DNA from 4 places in the Microbispora maris genome. Region 4 is predicted to be linked to each of the others. Evidence: riboswitches for the same ligand, from Rfam matches in the RefSeq annotation. Region 4 holds a riboswitch; each other region holds the start of a gene.
What was found. Region 4 has a riboswitch for cyclic di-AMP ahead of AAH991_RS07410 (C40 family peptidase). Riboswitches for the same ligand answer to the same signal wherever they lie in the genome.

Region 1 (3,182 bases), on a different contig from region 4:
CCTTCCAGCGCGGGGCGTACACGACCACCGAACCGGGCGGCCTGCGTGAGGCGAGGCCGTGCACGAACGCCTGGATGCCGCCCGGTCTGGGCGGGAAGTCGTTCGTGACGATCAGCGTCCGCTTCGTCATCCTCACCCCCGGCGTGCCGCGCGCGGTCCGCCCGCGCCGCCCGAGAAGGCATTGTCGCAGCCGCGGCCGTCCCGCCGCCGTACGCCGATCAGGACCGGGCGAGCTGCCCGCGCGCGTACGCCCGCCATTCGAGGGTCAGGCGGCCGGGGGTCAGCCCGAGCACCTCCCGCAGGGCGGCGCCGATCTCCTCGCGCCGCGCGGCGCGGTAGAGGGCCACCAGCCTCCGCTCGCCGAACCGGTCGGCGATGTAGCGGCAGGCCAGCCACGCCTCCTCGTACGCCTGGGCGGGCCTGGCCGCGAAGTCGCCGGGCCCCGGCAGCTCCCGCAGCGCCGGCCTGCCGGCGGCCACGTCCGCGGCCAGCTCGGCGGCCACCGTCCGGACCGGCAGCCCGCTGTCCAGGTAGCCCACGTAGTCGGCGAAGCCCTCCAGGAGCCACATCGGGACGGCGCGGGGACCGGCGGTCGCGACGTGCGTCAGCTCATGGGTCACGACGACCAGGCGGCCGGTCGCGGACAGGCGGGCGAACGCGGCCGGCTGCACGATCACCCGGCCGCCGGTGGCGACGGCCGCCAGGCCGTCCACCTTCGCCGGCGCGGCCAGCACGGCGGCCTGCTCCTCGCCGCGGGGCACGAGGACCACCGCGCCGCCGTACCCGCCCCAGATCCTCGTCACCGTACGGTCCGCGCGATCGGCCAGCGCGGCGATCTCGGCGACCAGCGGCCGGGGCGACCCGACGACGACCGCCCGCGCGCCGCGGGCGACGGAGGCGCCGGTCCACATGCCCGGATGCTCCCGCACGGCGGCGCGGGCGTCGAGCCGCAGGGCGAGCAGCGGATCGGGCGGGGCCGCGGCCGCCGGCCCGGCGAGCAGCGCGGCCAGCGCGACGGCCACGGCCGCGACACGGCGGGGACGGGCCCCGCGGGACGGATCCGCGGGCCGGCGCCGGCCGGCCGCGGCGCGCACGCCCGGCACACCCGCGGGCACGCCGCTCGTGACAGTCACGCCGTGCATGGTAGCCAGCACATGCCACGGCCCCGTCCACCTCGGCGAGGTGGACGGGGCCGCATGGACGGCGCCGGTCGAGGGGGCTTGGTGACCGGCGTCCTCAGACGCCCGGACGGACGGCACCCACGAAGGTGCTCCTCCGGTAGGCGTCCAGCTTGTCGATCCGCACCCGCGTGCCGCTGTGCGGAGCGTGGACCATCTTGCCGTGCCCGACGTACATGCCGACGTGGCCGCCGCCGCTGGTGAAGATCAGGTCACCGGGCTCGAAGTGCCCCCAGGACACCTTCTTCCTGACCGCGCCGCGGATGGACCACGTCGTGCGCGGCAGCCGTACGCCGGCCTTGCGCCAGGCGTACTGGACCAGGCCCGAGCAGTCGAACGCGCCCGGCCCGGTGGCCCCGTAGCGGTAGGGGTCACCGATCTGCTTCCTGGCGGTCTGCACCGCGCGCCGGGCCTTGGCCCGCTGGAGCGCGCTTCTGCTGACCTTCCGCTTGGTGGCGGACTTCTTCTTGGTCGCCTGCTTCTTCGCCGCGGCCTTGCGGGCGGCGGTGTTCGCACCGGTCGCCGTGGCCGTCTTCGTGGCCGTCTTCGTCTCGGGGGCTGTCTTGACGACCGTGACCGTCACCGTGTCGGCCGCCGCCGGATGCGCACCGGCGACCCCTACGGATGCCGTCAAAGCGGCACCTCCAAGGGCAATTCGGGCAAGACGGGACAGGCTAGCGGGGGTGGTAGACAGGATCTCTCCTCGGCTCTTCCGCAAACGCCTACCGGGTTAGCTGACGGGTTCGGGCTGGGAAGTCGCCCTACGGCGCGCGATGCGCCGATTCACCCCGGACCTTCGCGTGAAGGTCGATGGTTCCCCGGCTCCGTGCCTCCTGACTGCACGGACTCGGCAGGCCACCGGCGCCGGGGATCCCGCGAGGGGGAGGGTGTCGGGGGCGCCGATGACGGTGGAATTGTCTGCGCTACCGGCCGGCCGGACCGGTTCGCGGCGGCGAGGCGTGCTCGCCGCGGCCCAGAAGCTACCGAGGACCCGGCGCGTTCGGCAAAGCCCCGCCGCCGGATAAAGATCGGATAACGAAGGTCGCGAAGAAGAAACCGCAGCGTACCCATGGCACGGATGGACTAAATGTGACTCTGCTCACAGTCCTGTCACAGACCCCGAATTCGGCCACATTAGCCACAACCATCACAGACACGGCGGGACGTCAGGGACGGACGGCACCGATGGCGTGATACTCGGCGAGTGTGACAATCTTCACAACATCTCCGGTCTGCGGCGCGTGGACGACCTTGCCGTCGCCGGCGTAGATGCCGACGTGCCCGTAACCGGCGTGCCAGAGCAGGTCGCCCGGCTGGAGCTCGTCCAGGGAGACCCTGCGGCTCGCACCCCAGGCCCACTGCTCGTAGCTCGTCCTGGGCAGGGTCACCCCCGCCGCCGACCAGGCGGCCTGCACGAGGCCCGAGCAGTCCCAGGAGTCCGGCCCGGTCCCTCCGTAGCGGTACGGTTTGCCGACCTGCTTGTAGGCGAACTGGAGGGCCGCCAGCGCGTTGCCCGACGCCGGTCCGGTGTAGACGACGCCGGCGCTGTTCGGGTTGCCCGGGTTGTACGTCCCGAGCGAGCGCAGCAGCTTCATCTGCTCCCTGACGAGCTTGTCGACCTTCTCCTTCTCGTCGGCGAGCTCGCTCCTGACGTCGGCGGCCTCCTTGTAGGACGCCTTGCTCTGGTCGCGGCGGTCCTTGAGGCCCTGGATCGCGCCCTCGTACTCCCGCAACCGCCCCGCACGCTCGGCCGAGATGTGGTTGAGCGTGGCCAGGCCGCTGAGCATGGAGTCGGGGTTCGAGCTGTAGAAGACGCCGCCCCACGACCCCATGTCGCCGACCTGGTAGCTGTTGACGGCCATCGTGACCAGCCCGGCGCGGAGCTCCTCCACCCGGACGTTGTGCTTCTTGTAGTCCTCGTTGACGGCGAGGTACTTCTGCCTCGCCTTCTTCCACTTCTCGTTGGCCGCGTTGTAGCGGTCGACGAGCTTGTCGGCCTGCTCG
Region 2 (3,182 bases), on a different contig from region 4:
GTCCTTGTCGGGGCCGTCGCGGTGCTGCTGGGATACCTGGTGGCCGATCGCGCGCTGCGCCCGCTCGAGCGGGTGACCGAGACCGCGCAGCGGCTGTCGGAGAGCACGCTGCACGAGCGGATCGCGCTGAGCGGCCCCCAGGACGAGGTCAAACGGCTCGCCGACACCTTCGACGCGATGCTCGACCGGCTGCACCGGGTGTTCGACGCCCAGCGCCGGTTCATCGCCAACGCCTCCCACGAGCTGCGCACCCCGCTCGCGGTCAACCGTACGGTGCTGGAGGTGTCGCTGGAGGAGCCGGCGGCGTCGGAGGACCTCAAGGCGCTGGCCCGGGCGCTGCTCGGCGCCAACGCCAGGCATGAGCGGCTGATCGAGGGCCTGCTCATGCTGGCCCAGTCGGAGCAGGAGCTCACCGCCCGCCGCCCGGTCGACCTGGGGCAGGTCGTCCGTACGGCCATGGAGCAGATCGACCTGCAGCCGCGCCGCGGGAAGGTGGTCGTCCACGAGGACCTGCGCCGGGCGGTCGCGCACGGCGACCCGCTCCTCCTGGAGCGCTGCCTGGTCAACCTGCTGGAGAACGCGATCAAGTACAACGTACGGGACGGGGAGGTCTGGGTCCGGCTGCGGGAGGACGAGACCGGGGTGAGCGTGACGGTGGAGAACACCGGGCCCCTGGTCCCGCCGTACGAGGTGGACGACCTGTTCGAGCCGTTCCGCCGGCTCGGCGGCGACCGCGTCCGCTCCGCCCGGGGGGCGGGGCTGGGCCTGTCGATCGTCCGGGCCATCGCGGTGGCGCACGGCGGCACGGCGGAGGCGCTCGCCCGGCCGGCGGGCGGCCTGGCGGTGACCGTACGCCTGCCCGGGCCGGGCCAGGGGTGATCACATCCTGGGTGCCGTACCCACCGTCGCCCGGTCTCTCCCTACTCGCGAGTAAAATCCGAGTTGTTCTAACTTGACCGGTTTGACCTGGTCTATTACCTTTTAGGCAGCTCAGGGCGCACTTGCTCATTCAATGGTCAAGAAGCCCTCCTCAGACCGACGCGGCCGGCCGATCCCGGCTTGCCGCCCGGCCGCCGAGTCCGCGTCCGCGCGGAGCCGGGGACCCACCTCTCCTGGGGTGAATCGGCATGCCTGCCGTAGGGCGCCTTCCAGCCCGAACCCGTCAGCTAACCCGGTAGGCGGCATGGAAGTAAGGGAGTCCGCCCCACCATGCACGTCCTCAACACCTGTATCCGCGCTGCCCTCGCGAGCACCGCTCTCGCCTCGGCCGTGCTGGTCGCGGCACCGGCCGCGCACGCCGACAACCCTGCCAGCGGCAAGGGCCCGGCGGCCACGCAGTCCATGGCCGAGATCGCCAAGACCCTGCCCAAGGTCAGCGCCGCCGACGTGCTGAGCCTGGCCAAGAGCCAGGTCGGGATCAGCGAGAACGCCTACGGCGGCGGGACGAAGTTCCAGCAGTGGTACATGTCCACGGCCCGTGCCCGGGAGACCCTCGCCCGCGACGGCGGCACCCTGAAGGCTTACCTGAACGCGCCCTGGTGTGACATGTTCGTCTCCTGGGTCGGCCACCAGCTCGGCATCGGGCCGGTCATGGGCTCCGACGCCTACACCGTCGAGCACGCCCACTGGTTCGCCGACCACGGCCGCTGGGGCCGCACGCCCAAGCCGGGCGCGGTGGTGTTCTTCAACTGGAACGGCAGCGAGGACATCGACGACATCGTGCACGTCGGCCTCGTCGTCAAGGACAACGGCGACGGCACCATCCGGACCATCGAGGGCAACACCGGCAACGGCGCCGTCGAGGCCCGCACCCGTCCCACCTGGCAGGTGGTGGGGTACGGCTACCCGATGTACCCGGGCGAAGCCGCCACCGCGGCTGCTGCCGCCTCCTGACGGCTGACGCCCCGACCTGCGAAGCGCGCCGGTGACCCCGGCGCGCTTCGACATATCGGCGCTTGGACGCCCCCGGGCACTCGCCCGTGGCCCCGGTCAGGCGCCGACGTAGGCCGCGAGGTGCTCGCCGGTGAGCGTGGAGCGGGCGGCGACGAGGTCGGCCGGGGTGCCCTCGAAGACGATCCGGCCACCGTCGTGACCCGCGCCGGGGCCGAGGTCGATGATCCAGTCGGCGTGCGCCATCACCGCCTGGTGGTGCTCGATGACGATGACCGACTTGCCGGCGTCGACCAGGCGGTCCAGCAGCGCGAGCAACTGCTCGACGTCGGCGAGGTGAAGGCCGGCGGTCGGCTCGTCGAGGACGTAGATCCCGCCCTTGTCGGCCATGTGGGTGGCCAGCTTGAGCCGCTGCCGCTCGCCGCCGGACAGCGTGGTCAGCGGCTGGCCGAGGGTGATGTAGCCGAGCCCGACGTCGGCGAGCCGGTCGAGGATGGCACGCGCGGCCGGTGTGCGCGCCTCGCCGGCGCCGAAGAACTCCTGGGCCTCGGTCACCGGCATCGCGAGCACCTCGCTGATGTCGCGCCCGCCGAGGCGGTGCTCCAGCACCGATGCCTGGAACCGCTTCCCCTCGCACTCCTCGCAGGTGGTGGAGACGCCGGCCATCATCGCGAGGTCGGTGTAGACGACGCCGGCGCCGTTGCAGGTGGGGCAGGCGCCCTCGGAGTTGGCGCTGAACAGCGCCGGCTTCACGCCGTTGGCCTTCGCGAACGCCTTGCGGATCGGGTCGAGCAGCCCGGTGTACGTCGCCGGGTTGCTGCGCCGCGAGCCGCGGATCCCGCCCTGGTCGACCGATACCACCCCCGCGCCGGCGGGGACCGACCCGTGGATGAGCGAGCTCTTGCCCGACCCGGCGACTCCGGTGACGACGACGAGCACGCCGAGCGGGATGTCGACGTCGACGTCGCGCAGGTTGTTGGCCGTCGCGCCGCGGATCTGCAGCGTGCCGCCGGGCTTGCGCACCGTCTTCTTCAGGGCGGCCCGATCGTCGAAGTGGCGCCCGGTGACGGTGCCACTGGTCCGCAGGCCCTCGACGGTCCCCTCGAAGCAGACGGTGCCGCCCGCCGTACCTGCGCCGGGGCCGAGGTCGACGACGTGGTCGGCGATGGCGATCATCTCCGGCTTGTGCTCCACGACCAGCACCGTGTTGCCCTTGTCCCGCAGCCGGAGCAGCAGGTCGTTCATCCGCTGGATGTCATGGGGGTGCAGGCCCGTCGTGGGCTCGTCGAAGA
Region 3 (3,182 bases), on a different contig from region 4:
GCAGGCCCGTCGACGTCGGGGCGGCCAGGCAGGCGGTCGCGGACGCCGGGTTCCCCTCGGCCGTCGTGCAGCGGTCGGACGACGCGATCTCGGTGCGCACCGGGCAGATCAGCGCCGACGACGTGGTCCGTGTGGAGGAGGCGCTCGACCGCAGCGTGGGCGAGGTCACCAAGCAGCGCGACGAGCTCATCGGGCCGAGCCTGGGCGAGGAGCTGCGCCGCAACGCGATCATCGCGCTCGCCGTCGCGCTCGCCGCGCAGCTCGCCTACCTGGCGTTCCGGTTCCGGTGGACGTTCGGCACCGCGGCCGTGGCGGCGCTGTTCGTGGACGCGGCCGTCGTCATCGGCACGTTCGCCTGGCTGGGCAAGCCGATCGACGGGGTGTTCCTGGCGGCGATGCTCACGATCATCGGTTACTCGGTCAACGACAAGGTCGTGCTGTTCGACCGGGTGCGCGAGCTGTGGCCGATACGGCGCGGCGAGCCGTTCGGCCGCGTGGTGAACGCCGCCATCCTGCAGACCGCGCCGCGCACGGTGAACACCGGGCTCGGGGCGCTGTTCATCCTGGCGGCGCTGGCCGTGTTCGGCGGCGACTCGCTGCGGGACTTCGCCGTCGCCCTGCTGATCGGCATCGTGGTGGGCACGCTGTCGTCGTCCTTCGTGGCCGGGCCGGTGGCGATCGCGCTGGAGCGGCGCTCCAGCCAGCCGCCGCCGGCTCCCGCCGCACCGCGGGTCAAGCCCGCGCGGCGCGACGGCTCCGGCGCGGTGGTCTGAGGCCGGCGCGGTCCCCGGGACGGGACGCCCGTCCCGGGGACCGTGCGGCTACGGACGGCCGAGCGCGCGCAGCTGGGCGGGCGTCAGCGCGGAGACGTTCTGGTCGATTGGCGAGTCGGTGTACTGGTGGATCGCCCAGGACTTCCAGTCGGCGGGCGGCGTGATGTCGCCCGGCGCCTTGCTGTAGTGGGCCACCCAGAGCGGGTAGTCGCCGAGGCCGCGGCCGTACTTGTCGGCGAAGTTCCAGCCGCTGTAGAACATCGGCTTCGTCCCGGTCTTGGCCGTCACGTACTCCAGCCAGGCCCTGGCCCACTCGTTGACGTGCTCGACCGACTGGCCGTCGCTGGTCTCCAGGTCGAGCACGAGGATGTCGCCGGGCTTGCCCGGCTGCGAGCCCACCACGTCGAGGAAGTGGTCGGCCTCGGCGATGGGGTCGTTCGAGGGATGACCGTAGTGGTAGACGCCGCGGACGATGCCCTTCTTGTCCAGCTCACGCCAGTGCCGGGGGAAGGACGAGTCGACCCAGGACGTGCCCTCGGTCGCCTTGATGAAGCCGAACTGCGCACGGCTGTTCATCCAGTCGTGGTCGGCCTCGTAGCCGGAGACGTCCTGGCCGTACGTGTGCGGGTTGGCGTAGGCCGGGGCGGGCAGCGCCACGGCCGCCGTGACGCCGGCCGTGGCGGCCGAGACCGCGAGGGCCGCCGCCGCGAGGGCGGAGCGCAGGCGCCGGCCGGAGGGCCGGCGGCCGAGGGAGGGGCGATGGGTGGACATGTCGGGGCTGACTCCTTGCTTCCATGCCGCCTACCGGGTTAGCTGACGGGTTCGGGCAGGAAGTGCCCTACGGGCGCATCTGGGGGCTGCTCCCGATTCACCCCGGAGAGAAGTGGGTCCCCGGCTCCGCTGATCGCGGATTCGGCGGCCGCACGGTCATGGGACCGCGCGGACCGGGCAACGACACGGCAAGGGATCCGGAACCGGAAGCCGGTGGGTACCCCGAACCGTGTGCCCTAAAGGTACACACACCACCAGAATGGTGTAAACGGGACAAAACACGTCTTTACCTGCGACAACCCGGACCCGCCCATGGAGACGGGGGCCGGAGGCCCCCCGACCCGGCCGAGCAGGGTAAGGATCATGACTACCGACGGTAAGTAGTCATCGGATCACGATCCGTGAAAGAGTCCGTCTCCGGAGAGATCACTCTCCTCCCCTCCCCCGAAAGCAGGGCCGGGATGTCGGCGACCGACGGAAGTGACCATGTACTCCTCCCCGCGGCGGGCGATGTGAGAGGCGTGCCTCATCACGTGGCCTGCGTCATGGATGGGAACGGCCGATGGGCCGCGCAGCGGTCGCTGTCCCGCGTCGAGGGGCATCGGGCGGCGGAGGCCGCCGTGATCGATGTCATCGAGGCGGCCCACACGGCCGGCGTCGGGTGGTTGAGCCTGTACGCCTTTTCCACCGAGAACTGGCGGCGCCCGGCCGCCGAGGTCGACGACCTGCTCCGGCTGATTCGCCGCGCCATCCGCAAACACGCCTTGTCCCTGCACATGCGCGGGATCCGCTGCCGGTTCCTCGGTGTCACCGACCCGCGGATCCCGCCCGCGCTGGCCCGTGACATCGCCGATCTGACGGCGCTGACCCGCGACAACCGGCGGATGACGTTGACCGTGGCGTTCGACCACGGGGGCCGCCGCGACATCGTGGAGGCCGCCCGGTCGCTGATCCGCGACGGTGTGCCGCCCGAGCAGGTCACCGAGGAGAGCTTCGCCCGGCGTCTGCCCCACCCGGACATGCCGGAGGTGGACCTGGTCATCCGCACCTCCGGAGAGCAGCGGATCTCCAACTTCATGCTGTGGCAGGTGGCCTACGCCGAATGGGTCTTCCCCCGGGTGCTGTGGCCGGACTTCCGCGCCGGGCACTTCTGGGAATGCCTGGAGACCTACCGGCGGCGCGACCGCCGGTTCGGCGGGGTGCGGGCACCGGCCCTGACAGGAAAGGAATGTCGATGAGCCACGCCGAACCCGCCGGAACCGACGCCGATCCGCTCGGCCCGGGATCGATGCTTCACCGGTTGACCCACCAGGCACGCTGGGGGCTGGTGGCGAGCCGGGCCATCGTCCTGGAGGCCGCGTACCCGCAGATCGGCGCCGCGCTGATCACCAACTCGACCTTCGTCGCACACCCGTGGCGGCGCCTGCGCAACACCGTGCTCAGCGCGCAGCGGATGGTCGACCCCGACCCCCGGGTGCGGCAGCGGGAGGCGGCCCGGCTCAACCGCCTGCACGCCCGCATCACCGGCGCCGACGCCGAGAACCGCCCGTTCAACGCCGCGGATCCCGAGGCACGCGCCTGGGTGGTGGCGACGCTGTTCGAGTCCTCGGTCACGATGTGCCGGCTCAGCGGCGAGTC
Region 4 (3,182 bases):
GCTTCCACCCCCCGAAGGAGGAGAACGAAACAATGGATTCACCCCCCATTCGTGTGACGAGCGGCCGGCGTCGTTCGCCGGTCGGTGTCGGCGTACGCATCGTGGCGGTGCTGGCCGCGTTGGTGGCGGCCACTGCGACGTGGGCGGTGCCGGCGTCGGCGGCGCCGGCACCTCTGGTGAGTGTGGCGTCGGGGCGTTGCCTGGACGTGGCGGGCAACACCGACGCGCTGGGCACCGCTCTGCAGATCTACGACTGCAACGGGCAGGCGAACCAGGGCTTCGAGTTCACCTCCGCCGGTGAGCTGCGGACCTTCAACGGCACCCGGTGCGTGGACGCCTACAACATGGGCACGACGAACGGCACCAAGGTCGTGATCTGGTCCTGCAACGGCCAGAACAACCAGAAGTGGCGCCAGAACGCCGACGGCACCATCGTGGGCGTCGCGTCCGGGCTGTGCCTGGACGTCGTCGGCGCCGGCACCGCCAACGGCAGCCAGATCCAGCTCTACAGCTGCTGGGGCGGCGACAACCAGAAGTGGAGCATCCGCGGAGGCGGCGGCCCGAGCACGACGCCGTCCCCGACGGTGACGCCGACCAGCGGTGGCACGTGCGATCTCCCGTCGACGTACCGCTGGAGCTCGACCGGCGCGCTGGCGACTCCGAAGTCCGGGTGGGTCTCGCTGAAGGACTTCACCAACGTCGTCTACAACGGCAAGCACCTGGTCTACGCGACGACGCACAACACGGGCACGAGCTGGGGTTCGATGAACTTCGGCCTGTTCACCAACTGGTCCGACATGGCCTCGGCCAGCCAGAACACGATGCCCTTCTCGGCCGTCGCGCCCACGCTGTTCTACTTCGCCCCGAAGAACATCTGGGTGCTGGCCTACCAGTGGGGCGGGACCGCCTTCTCCTACCGGACGTCGAGCGACCCCAGCAACGTGAACAGCTGGTCCGCGCAGCAGACGCTGTCCACCGCGAGCATCTCCGGCTCGGGCACCGGGCCGATCGACCAGACGCTCATCGGTGACGGCCAGAACATGTACCTGTTCTTCGCCGGCGACAACGGCAAGATCTACCGGCAGAGCATGCCCATCGGGAACTTCCCGGGCAGCTTCGGCTCCAACTACACCCAGATCATGAGCGACACGACGAACAACCTGTTCGAGGGCGTCGAGGTCTACAAGCTCCAGGGCCTGAACAAGTACCTGATGCTGGTCGAGTCGATCGGCTCGCAGGGCCGTTACTTCCGCTCGTACACCGCCTCCAGCCTGGGTGGTTCGTGGACCCCGCAGGCCACGAGCGAGAGCAACCCCTTCGCGGGCAAGGCCAACAGCGGCGCCACCTGGACCAACGACATCAGCCACGGTGACCTGGTGCGCAACAACCCCGACCAGACCAAGACCGTGGACGCCTGCAACCTGCAGCTGCTCTACCAGGGTCGCAGCCCCAGCTCCGGCGGCGACTACGGCCTCCTGCCCTACCGGCCGGGCGTGCTGACGCTGCAGCGCTGATGATGTGACGCAGGACTCATGAGGCCTCCGGTCGGTGTCGCCGACCGGAGGTTTCCTGTTTCCGGACGCGCGGGCGCGCGTCGAGTTCCCGGCCTGCGACGACGCAGGCCGGGAATCGTCTTCCTCGCGCCCGGCGTCAGATTCCCGGGCGTACGGCGGTGAGGAAGCCGCTCCTCCAGTAGCCCTTGAGGCTGTCGATGTGGACCACCGCGCCGCTGTGGGGGGCGTTGATCACCTTCTTGTGCCCGATGTACATGCCCACGTGGCCGCCGCCGCTGGTGAATACGAGGTCGCCGGGCTTGAGGTGGGCCAGGGAGACCTTCTTCTTGACGGCGTCGAGCATCGACCACGTCGTGCGCGGGAGCTTGATCCCGGCCTTGCGCCAGGCGAACTGGACCAGCCCGGAGCAGTCGAACGCCCGCGGGCCTGTGGCGCCCCACACGTAGGGATCGCCGAGCTGCTTCTTCGCCACCTTGATGGCGCGCTTGGCCTTCTCCTGCTGCAGGGCGGACTTGGTGAGCTTCTTGTCCGCCGCGGCGTTCGGGGCGGCCGCGGCGGTGGCCGGCGCCGTGGTCGCCGTCGGGGTCGGGGTCGTGGGTGCCGCTGGGGTGTCCGAGGTGGCGCCCGTCGCGGGGGGCTGGGGCGGGATGAGCGTCGAGGCGGGCTGTGGTGCCGTGACCGTCCCCGTTGCGGCGGTCGCGGGCAGCGCGCCGAAGGCCGCGACAGAGGCGGTGAGCGCGACGCCACCGATCGTGACGCGGGCGATGCGGGACAGAGTGGCGGGGTTGGCAGACAGGGGATCTCTCCTAGAGTCTTCCGCTTGCGCCTACCGGGTTAGCTGACGGATTCGGGCAGGGAAGTCGCCCTACGGCGCGTGGCGCGCCGATTCACCCCGGACCTTCGTGCGAAGGTCGACTGGTTCCCCGGCTCCGTGCTTCCTTGCCGCACGGATTCGGCGTCACCGGCGCCCCGGGGGGCGGAGAGGACATGGCGGCGGTGACAGTGGATTTTCGTTTTCAAGCACGGCGGTGCCGGTTCCGCGACGGCGGCGTCATGGGGTACGCCGCCGTCGCAGGGCAAGGAAACTACCAAGCTCGCCCATATTCGGGCAAAGGGCACATAAAGGGTAAGAAGCCCATAAAAAGGATCACGCCTGCATAAGTGCAGGTCAGAGCCGTGTCATCGGAAAAAACGTGGCGCTCGTCACATCCGCGCGAGAGCCGGTGTGACGCCCTCGGCTCGTGAAGATCAGCGCGTACGCCAGAACGTGCCGTTGGCCGAGGGGTCGTCGGGGTCGCCCTGCGGCACGGTGAAACCCGCACCCCACAGGGTGGCCGTCCCCGGCCTGCGCGCGATCGAGGACAGGACGGCGTCGGTGCCCGCCTTCCGGGGGAGGGGGACGCTCCTCCACGCCGAGCCCGTCACCTGCCACAGGATGGCGTTCCAGCTGCCCTGCACGACCCACATGCCGCCCTTGCCGTCGGGCTCCACCTCCGTGTACGGCTGCGCGTTGACGGCCCCGACCGAGGTGGCCCACGACGTGCCGTTCCAGCGCATCACCAGGGTGCGGTTGTAGGTGACGTCGTCACCCTCGTCGTTCGCGCCCTCCCAGGTGACGCCGCCGACGGCCCACACGTTCCGCGGGCTCACGACGGCGATGTCGTTGAG

Region 1: another riboswitch for cyclic di-AMP. It lies ahead of AAH991_RS11245 (C40 family peptidase); the one in region 4 lies ahead of AAH991_RS07410 (C40 family peptidase).
Region 2: another riboswitch for cyclic di-AMP. It lies ahead of AAH991_RS17120 (CHAP domain-containing protein); the one in region 4 lies ahead of AAH991_RS07410 (C40 family peptidase).
Region 3: another riboswitch for cyclic di-AMP. It lies ahead of AAH991_RS23095 (glycoside hydrolase family 25 protein); the one in region 4 lies ahead of AAH991_RS07410 (C40 family peptidase).

Annotation. Positions count from the first base shown of each region.
Region 1 is NZ_JBDJAW010000007.1:57,907-61,088, forward strand. It holds gene AAH991_RS11235 (glycosyltransferase family 4 protein) at 1-130, opposite strand, end outside; gene AAH991_RS11240 (gluzincin family metallopeptidase) at 219-1,133, opposite strand; gene AAH991_RS11245 (C40 family peptidase) at 1,237-1,812, opposite strand; cyclic di-AMP (ydaO/yuaA leader) riboswitch at 1,883-2,041, opposite strand; gene AAH991_RS11250 (C40 family peptidase) at 2,345-3,182, opposite strand, start outside.
Region 2 is NZ_JBDJAW010000012.1:181,742-184,923, forward strand. It holds gene AAH991_RS17115 (sensor histidine kinase) at 1-879, shown strand, start outside; cyclic di-AMP (ydaO/yuaA leader) riboswitch at 1,062-1,195, shown strand; gene AAH991_RS17120 (CHAP domain-containing protein) at 1,210-1,893, shown strand; gene AAH991_RS17125 (ATP-binding cassette domain-containing protein) at 1,990-3,182, opposite strand, start outside.
Region 3 is NZ_JBDJAW010000020.1:14,731-17,912, reverse strand. It holds gene secD (protein translocase subunit SecD) at 1-773, shown strand, start outside; gene AAH991_RS23095 (glycoside hydrolase family 25 protein) at 822-1,544, opposite strand; cyclic di-AMP (ydaO/yuaA leader) riboswitch at 1,557-1,701, opposite strand; gene uppS (polyprenyl diphosphate synthase) at 2,066-2,782, shown strand; gene AAH991_RS23085 (oxygenase MpaB family protein) at 2,779-3,182, shown strand, end outside.
Region 4 is NZ_JBDJAW010000004.1:215,271-218,452, reverse strand. It holds gene AAH991_RS07415 (non-reducing end alpha-L-arabinofuranosidase family hydrolase) at 33-1,514, shown strand; gene AAH991_RS07410 (C40 family peptidase) at 1,651-1,986, opposite strand; cyclic di-AMP (ydaO/yuaA leader) riboswitch at 2,323-2,482, opposite strand; gene AAH991_RS07405 (hypothetical protein) at 2,763-3,182, opposite strand, start outside.